2 regions of the Cobetia sp. 4B genome follow, and region 2 is predicted to be linked to the other one. Evidence: predicted binding sites of a transcription regulator. Region 2 holds the regulator's gene; the other holds the start of a gene.
The links. Region 2 encodes FliA, which starts transcription of late flagellar genes. Its sites were predicted from a motif close to CTAAAGTTNNNNNNNNNNCNGCCGATA; they were not measured.

Region 1: H2O77_RS08310 (Cache 3/Cache 2 fusion domain-containing protein) is a predicted target of FliA. The motif match lies at 1,672-1,698, and genes of this name have one in related genera.

What each region holds. Positions count from the first base shown of each region.
Region 1 is NZ_CP059843.1:1,946,051-1,949,467, reverse strand. It holds gene H2O77_RS08310 (Cache 3/Cache 2 fusion domain-containing protein) at 1-1,636, opposite strand, end outside; gene H2O77_RS08305 (methyl-accepting chemotaxis protein) at 1,988-3,417, opposite strand, start outside.
Region 2 is NZ_CP059843.1:2,201,639-2,205,055, forward strand. It holds gene H2O77_RS09240 (MFS transporter) at 1-1,100, shown strand, start outside; gene H2O77_RS09245 (RNA polymerase sigma factor FliA) at 1,316-2,074, opposite strand; gene H2O77_RS09250 (FliC/FljB family flagellin) at 2,535-3,417, shown strand, end outside.

The DNA.
Region 1 (3,417 bases), 260 kb from region 2:
CGCGGGATGCATCACTTGAGCGCGTCGCCAGGGTGCGCACTTCCTGCGCGACCACCGCAAAGCCACGCCCGTGCTCACCGGCCCGCGCCGCTTCCACCGAGGCGTTCAGCGCCAGAATATTGGTCTGGAAGGCGATGCCGTCGATCAGACTGATGATCTCGCTGATGCGCTCGGCGGAACGGTTGATGTCTTCCATGCTCGCCTGCGCCTTGCGCATGTCGTCATTGCCGCGGCGCGCCTGCTCGGAGGTCGAATTGACCAGCTGACTGGCCTGCTGGGCGGAATCGGCACTGTGCTGCACGGTAGTGGTGATCTCCTCCATCGAGGCCGAGGTTTCCTGCAGACTGGAAGCGGACTGCTCGGTGCGTGCCGAAAGCTCCTCGTTGCCCTGGGCAATCTCGCCGGCGGCCTGATTGACGGCGCCCGTGGTGCCCCGCACCTGACCGACCACTCGACTCAGGTCCTCGCCGACGCTGTTCATGGCCGCGGTCAGCTTGCCGATCTCATCCTGACGCTGACTGGTGATGCGCTGGGACAGATCGCCCCGCGCCAATGCCTGAGCCAGTGACACCAGCGCATCCAGCGGACGACTGATCAAGCGACGCTCCAACCAGTACAACAGGCCCGCCACCGCCAATGCCAACAGCAACGACAGGCCGAGCACCAGGTTGCGCAGATGGATGATATCGGCGGTGATGGCCTGCTTGTCGACCGTGGTCGCCACCACCCAGTCCCACGCCGGGTATTGTTCGAAGCGCGTGACCTTGGTGCCCGTCTCTCCGGGCAGGCGATATTCCATCTGGCCCTGGGGCTGGTCGAGCAACTTCGCGAAGATCTGACGCCCCTGGTCATCACGGACATCAAGCAATGAAGTCCCCTGCCACTGGTCGCCAGCCAGTACCCGGCCAGGGCTCGCGGCGGCAGTGCTTGCCAGCAGACTGAAATCTCCCTCATGCCATTTCACGTTGGTGATCGTGGTGTAGAGCTCCTGGATCTGAGCGCCGATATCCACCCCGATGAAGGAGGCACCCACGATGTTTCCCGCCTCGTCCTCGATGGGCTGATAACGCGTCATGTAATGCTTGTCTGCCAGGTTCAGCAAGCCGCTGTAGGACTGACCATTGCGCAGCGCAGCCAGTACCTTGCCCTCCAGTGCGAAGCCGAGCATGCGTGAACCATCGGTATTCTGCAACGAGGTGGAAATGCCGATGAAGTCATCGCCATCGCGCACGAACAGACTGACAGGGGCGCCGGTCCTCTGGGTGAAATTGTCCAGATACAGTGGCTGGCTGTTCTGCATGATGCCGGCATTGCGCAGCACCGGTACCAGACGCTCACCAGCTTTCAGTCTGCGACTGTCATCGAGACTGAAACTGTCGGGAATCGTGGCCAGGAATGCGCTCAGCATGCGTGTGACACTCGCCTGCATCGAGGTATCGAACAAGGTGAGCATCTGGGTGACCTGACGCTGTTGCTGCTTGAGGGCAATCTCCATGTCTCCTTCAACCTGGCGTGCGCTGGCGCTCGAGAACACCAGTCCCAGCGTCAGAAACGCTGCCATCATGAGGATCAGGATCAATAGCGCCAACTTGCTGCCGACGCTGGCATGCGCCAGACGCTGTCTGAGTGAAGTCATACCGCGGGTACCCGGTGTGGTGGAAGTTCACCGACTATCGACCAACGTTGACTTAACTGAAGGGCCAGAAAAAAGAATTCATCATTTTTCAGAAGACAGCAAAAAACACCACCAATTGTCATCAAGATGACACTTTCATATGGTGCGGATATCAGTGGCGGGCGTTGGCCACATGAGCGTTGATCACATGAACGTGGATCACATGAGCCCTGGCCACGAAAAAGCCCTCACCGACGGCAGTCGGCAAGGGCTTGGCGGAAACATCAACGGCTAGCTGTCACATTCAATGGCGCTCGATCAAGCTCTTGGCGCAGGATCGAGCTCAGGGGTCAGCTTGGAGCAGAGCGCGGCTCAGAAGGCTTCCCACTCCTCCTCTTCACGACGCTGGGAGCCGCGCGAGGCGGTTGCCGGCGGCGTGAAGGCAGACTGCTCGCCATCCGCCATCGGCTGACTGTTCATAGGCGACATGGACTGGTGCGACATGGACTGATGCGACATGGCGTGTGTGGTCATGGTCTGTCCACCCGCCACCATGAAGCCTGCCATCAGCTGCTCCAGTGCCTGAGCCTGTGCGCTCATGCTGCGCGCCGCGCCACTGACCTGATTGACCAGGGTGGTGTTCTGCTGCGTCATCGCATCCAGCTCGCTCACCGCGGTATTCACCTGGCCCACGCCGGCACTCTGCTCACGCGCGCCGGCACTGATCTCGGCGATCATGTCGTTGACGCGCTCGACACTGGAAAGAATCTCGGCCATCGCCTGACTGGCGTCCTTCACCTGCGCCACGCCCTGCTGCGTGTGCGAGATCGATTCGTCGATCAGGCCGCGAATCTCGCGGGATGCATCGCTTGAGCGCGTCGCCAGGGTGCGCACTTCCTGCGCGACCACCGCAAAGCCACGCCCATGCTCACCGGCCCGCGCCGCTTCCACCGAGGCATTCAGCGCCAGGATGTTGGTCTGGAAGGCGATGCCATCGATCAGACTGATGATCTCGCTGATACGCTCGGCGGAGCGGTTGATGTCTTCCATGCTCGCCTGCGCCTTGCGCATGTCATCATTGCCGCGGCGCGCCTGCTCGGAGGTCGAATTGACCAGCTGGCTGGCCTGCTGGGCGGAATCGGCACTGTGCTGCACGGTGGTGGTGATCTCCTCCATCGAGGCCGAGGTTTCCTGCAGGCTGGAGGCGGACTGCTCGGTGCGTGCCGAAAGCTCCTCGTTGCCCTGGGCAATCTCGCCGGCGGCCTGATTGACGGCGCCCGTGGTGCCCCGCACCTGACCGACCACTCGGCTCAGGTCCTCGCCGACGCTGTTCATGGCCGCGGTCAGCTTGCCGATCTCATCCTGACGCTGACTGGTGATGCGCTGGGACAGATCGCCCCGCGCCAATGCCTGAGCCAGTGACACCAGCGCATCCAGCGGACGACTGATCAGGCGACGCTCGAGGAAGTAGAGAATGCCGGCCACGGCCAGCGCCAACAGCAGTGCCAGCCCGAAGACCTGATTGCGGACCTGCGTGATGCCCGCCGTCACTTCCTGCTTGTCGATCGTGGTCGCCACGACCCAGTCCCAGGCGGGATAGTGCTGGAAGCTGGTGATACGGTCACTGTCTTCACCCGCCAGGCGGTAATCGATCTGACCGCTGTCGGCGGCGAAGAGCGGCGCGAAGGCCGGCTCGCCCTGCGCATTCTTGAAGTCCATCAGCGAGCGGCCCTGCCACTGCCCCGTCGTCAGCACCTTGCCCTGCTGGCCCGGCGCCGTGCTCGCCACCAGACTGAAGTCCT
Region 2 (3,417 bases):
TTACCTATCTGGGCATGGGCGGCGGCCAGTTGCTGCTCAACGTCGCCAACCCGGACACCTATCTGCTGTTCATCCTGGTGTCGGTGATCATGTCGCTGGCGCTGGTGCCGATGCTGCTGTCCGCCTCGCCGCAACCGGAAGGCGCGCAGCCGGAGGCGATGGGGATCGTTCGCCTGCTGCGCCTGGCACCGCTGGGCACCCTGGGCGGCTTCGCCACCGGTATCGCCAACGGCACCGTCTTCGGCATGGGCGCGGTGTATGCCGACCGCGCCGGCCTGCCGGTGCAGGAAGTCTCCTGGTTCATGGGTGCCTTCATTCTGGGTGCCGCCCTGCTGCAATGGCCGCTGGGCAAGCTCTCCGACAAGCTGTCGGCCAAGAAGGTGATTCTGGGCTGCAGTCTCGGGGCGATCGCGCTGTCCATCGGCGGCGTGCCGTTCAGTGGTGGCAGCATGCTGACCATGGCGCTGCTGGGTGCAGGCCTCGGCGGGTTGATCCTGACCCAGTACTCGCTGTTCCTGGCGGCGGCCAACAACCTTCTGACCACGCCACAGATCATCTCCGCCAGCGGCACGCTGGTGCTGATGCATGGCGCGGGCGCGATTCTGGGCCCGCTCACCGCGGGTCTGCTGATGGAGCGCTTCGGGGCCGTCGGCTTCCTCTATACCCTGACCGCCATTCACGTGCTGATCGTGATTCTGGCCGCCAGTGTCACCAGCAAGCCGCGTCAGGAACTGGATGCCGAGGAAGGCGATCACCCCGGCCACTATGTGGTGGCGCCCTCCACCACCAGCCCGCTGAGCGCCGCCTGGGTCGAGGAAGCCATCACCGAGCCGGAAACCGGTCAGCTGGAATTCGACTTCGATGCCGAACCTGAGCCGGAGTTGAGCGAGGAAGAACTCGCTGCCCAGCAACAGGAAGCCTCCGCTGAAGCAGAGGAAGGCGTCGTGCAGCAGGTCGACAATGAGGAAGGCGTGATGAACGACCGCGTCACCGGCATGGAAGACGACTGGCATCTGGATGGCCATATCGATGAGCAGGCCCAGCACCTCAGCGAAGAGGAGCGCCGCGTCAAGTCGGAGCCGGAGCGCGAGAGCTACTGAACACGTCTGACGACATGCTCGAGTGATAGACAAGAACACCGCCTCTCAGGGCGGTGTTCTTGTTTGGGGCGGGCGAAACTGAGATAGAAGAAACTGAGACAGGAGAAACTGGGACAGCAGAAACAAGGCAGGCGTAACAGCAAGACGGTACAGCGAGAGGATAAAGTTCGGGGAAACGAAGAAGGCTCACAACGATAGAGGCTCAGGATAGAGACTCAGCGACGACGCTTGCCCGCCCGTGCCACCAGATGCGGTGCCAGCACACCCTGCAGCCGGCGCACGGCCTGGGAATGCAGCTGCGAGACACGCGATTCGGTGACATCGAGTACCGCGCCGATCTCCTTGAGGTTGAGCTTCTCCTGATAATAGAGCGCCATCAACAGCTTCTCGCGCTCCGGCAGCCGCGCGATGGCCTCGTTCAAGGCCCGCCGCGTATCGGCCTCTTCCAGCGCATCATGCGGCAAGGCAAACGGTGTGGCGAAGGGCGTCGCTTCAGGCGAGACATAACCACCCGCCAGCCCGCCTTCCTCATCCATCATCTCGTCCAGCGACATCACCATGCCGTTGTTGGTGTCCAGCAGCAGGCGTCGGTAATCTTCCAGCTCAAGCCCCATGGCAGCGGCGATCTGGGTCTCCTCGGGCGGATAGCCCAGGCTCTGCTCAAGCTGCTGGATCACGCTCTCAAGCTCGCGACCGGCCCGGCGCACACTGCGCGGCAACCAGTCGCGCGAGCGCAGCTCATCCAGCATCGCGCCGCGGATGCGCTGACTGGCATAGGTGGCAAAGCTGGCGCCGTGGCCCTGCTCATAGCGGCCCACGCATTCACACAGCCCCAACATGCCAGCCTGAATCAGATCCTCGAGATCGACACTCGCTGGCAAGCGCACCTGCAGCTGCAGCGCGATGCGGCGCACCAGCGGCTGATACTCGGTGTAGATATCCTGCTGGGCCATGCGCCCATTGGCGGTATACATCAGCGTCCTGGTCCTCGCTTGCATCCCTCGGGGTCGTTTGACTCAGGGTCGTGCCCCCATCCTCGGGACTCCTGTTCCCAGCGTATTGTCGCGCCCCCGCCACAAACCATTCGCTCGAATAGCTACCCTCAGCGACGGCTTTCCTGCCTTACGTCGCCACTCTGCCTCGGGGAGGCGGAAATGAAGGAAGACAGGAAGAGACAGTGAGTGAGCGCGAGGCATACAGAATTCCCACCAGCAGGTCGACAGAATGTCGCGAGGGTGGAGCGAGAGTGGAGCGAGGAGCGCCCGCAAGAAGAGCGCGTAAGGAAAGCCAGCGGGACAGCCGGAATGAGAAAGGTCAAAAGGCCGCAAAAAATTTCTAAAGTTCTGCCGCGCCGCGACGATAACTGAAGCAACGGCACAGGAGTCGTTACTGGCGACACGCCATCTATCTCCCCATTACGACAGGAAGTGACACATGGCTTCAGTGATCAATACCAACACCCTTTCCATGGTGACTCAGCAGAACCTGAATCAGTCCCAGAACGCCCTGAACACCTCCATGGAACGTCTGTCCTCCGGCATGCGCATCAACAGCGCCAAGGACGACGCCGCCGGCCAGGCCATCGCCAACCGCATGGACTCCCAGATCACCGGCCTGTCCCAGGCGCAGCGTAACGCCAACGACGGCATCTCTGTCGCCCAGACCGCTGAAGGTGCTTTGAATCAGGTCAACGATAACCTGCAGCGTGTGCGTGAACTGACCGTTCAGGCGCAGAATGGCACTAACAATGCAGACGATTTGCAGTCGATTCAGGACGAAATCACCTTGAGAATGGAAGAGATTGATAGAATCTCAGAACAGACCAGCTTCAATGGTGTAGATGTACTGAACACCAACGATTCTCTTAACATACAAGTTGGTGCAAATGATGGCGAAACGATCTCCATCAGCCTTTCAGAAGTTAATTCATCAACACTTGGGCTTGGTGCATTTAGTGTTGCCGAAGGTTTTGATACTGACACCTTGTCCGCAACTACCGCTACCGAAACTTCATTTAGCGTTAAGGCTGATACAAGTAACCTTGATAGTAAAGAAACACTCGTAAGCTATGATGATAGCGGCACAACGCGCTATGCAATTGAAACCGACGATGGCGCCGGTAGCATTACATATACTGACGCAGTAATCGACCCTGTTACTGGGGAGGTCAGTAATTCTACTGCATCCACAACTGGATTAACGGGTGGTGCTAGCAAAGATGGAAATGCGACAACTGTCAATAACGGATCTGCCGTAGAGTCTTTGGTTACAATAGATAGCTCTTCATATTCTTCATCGTATGATGACTTAAAAGAAA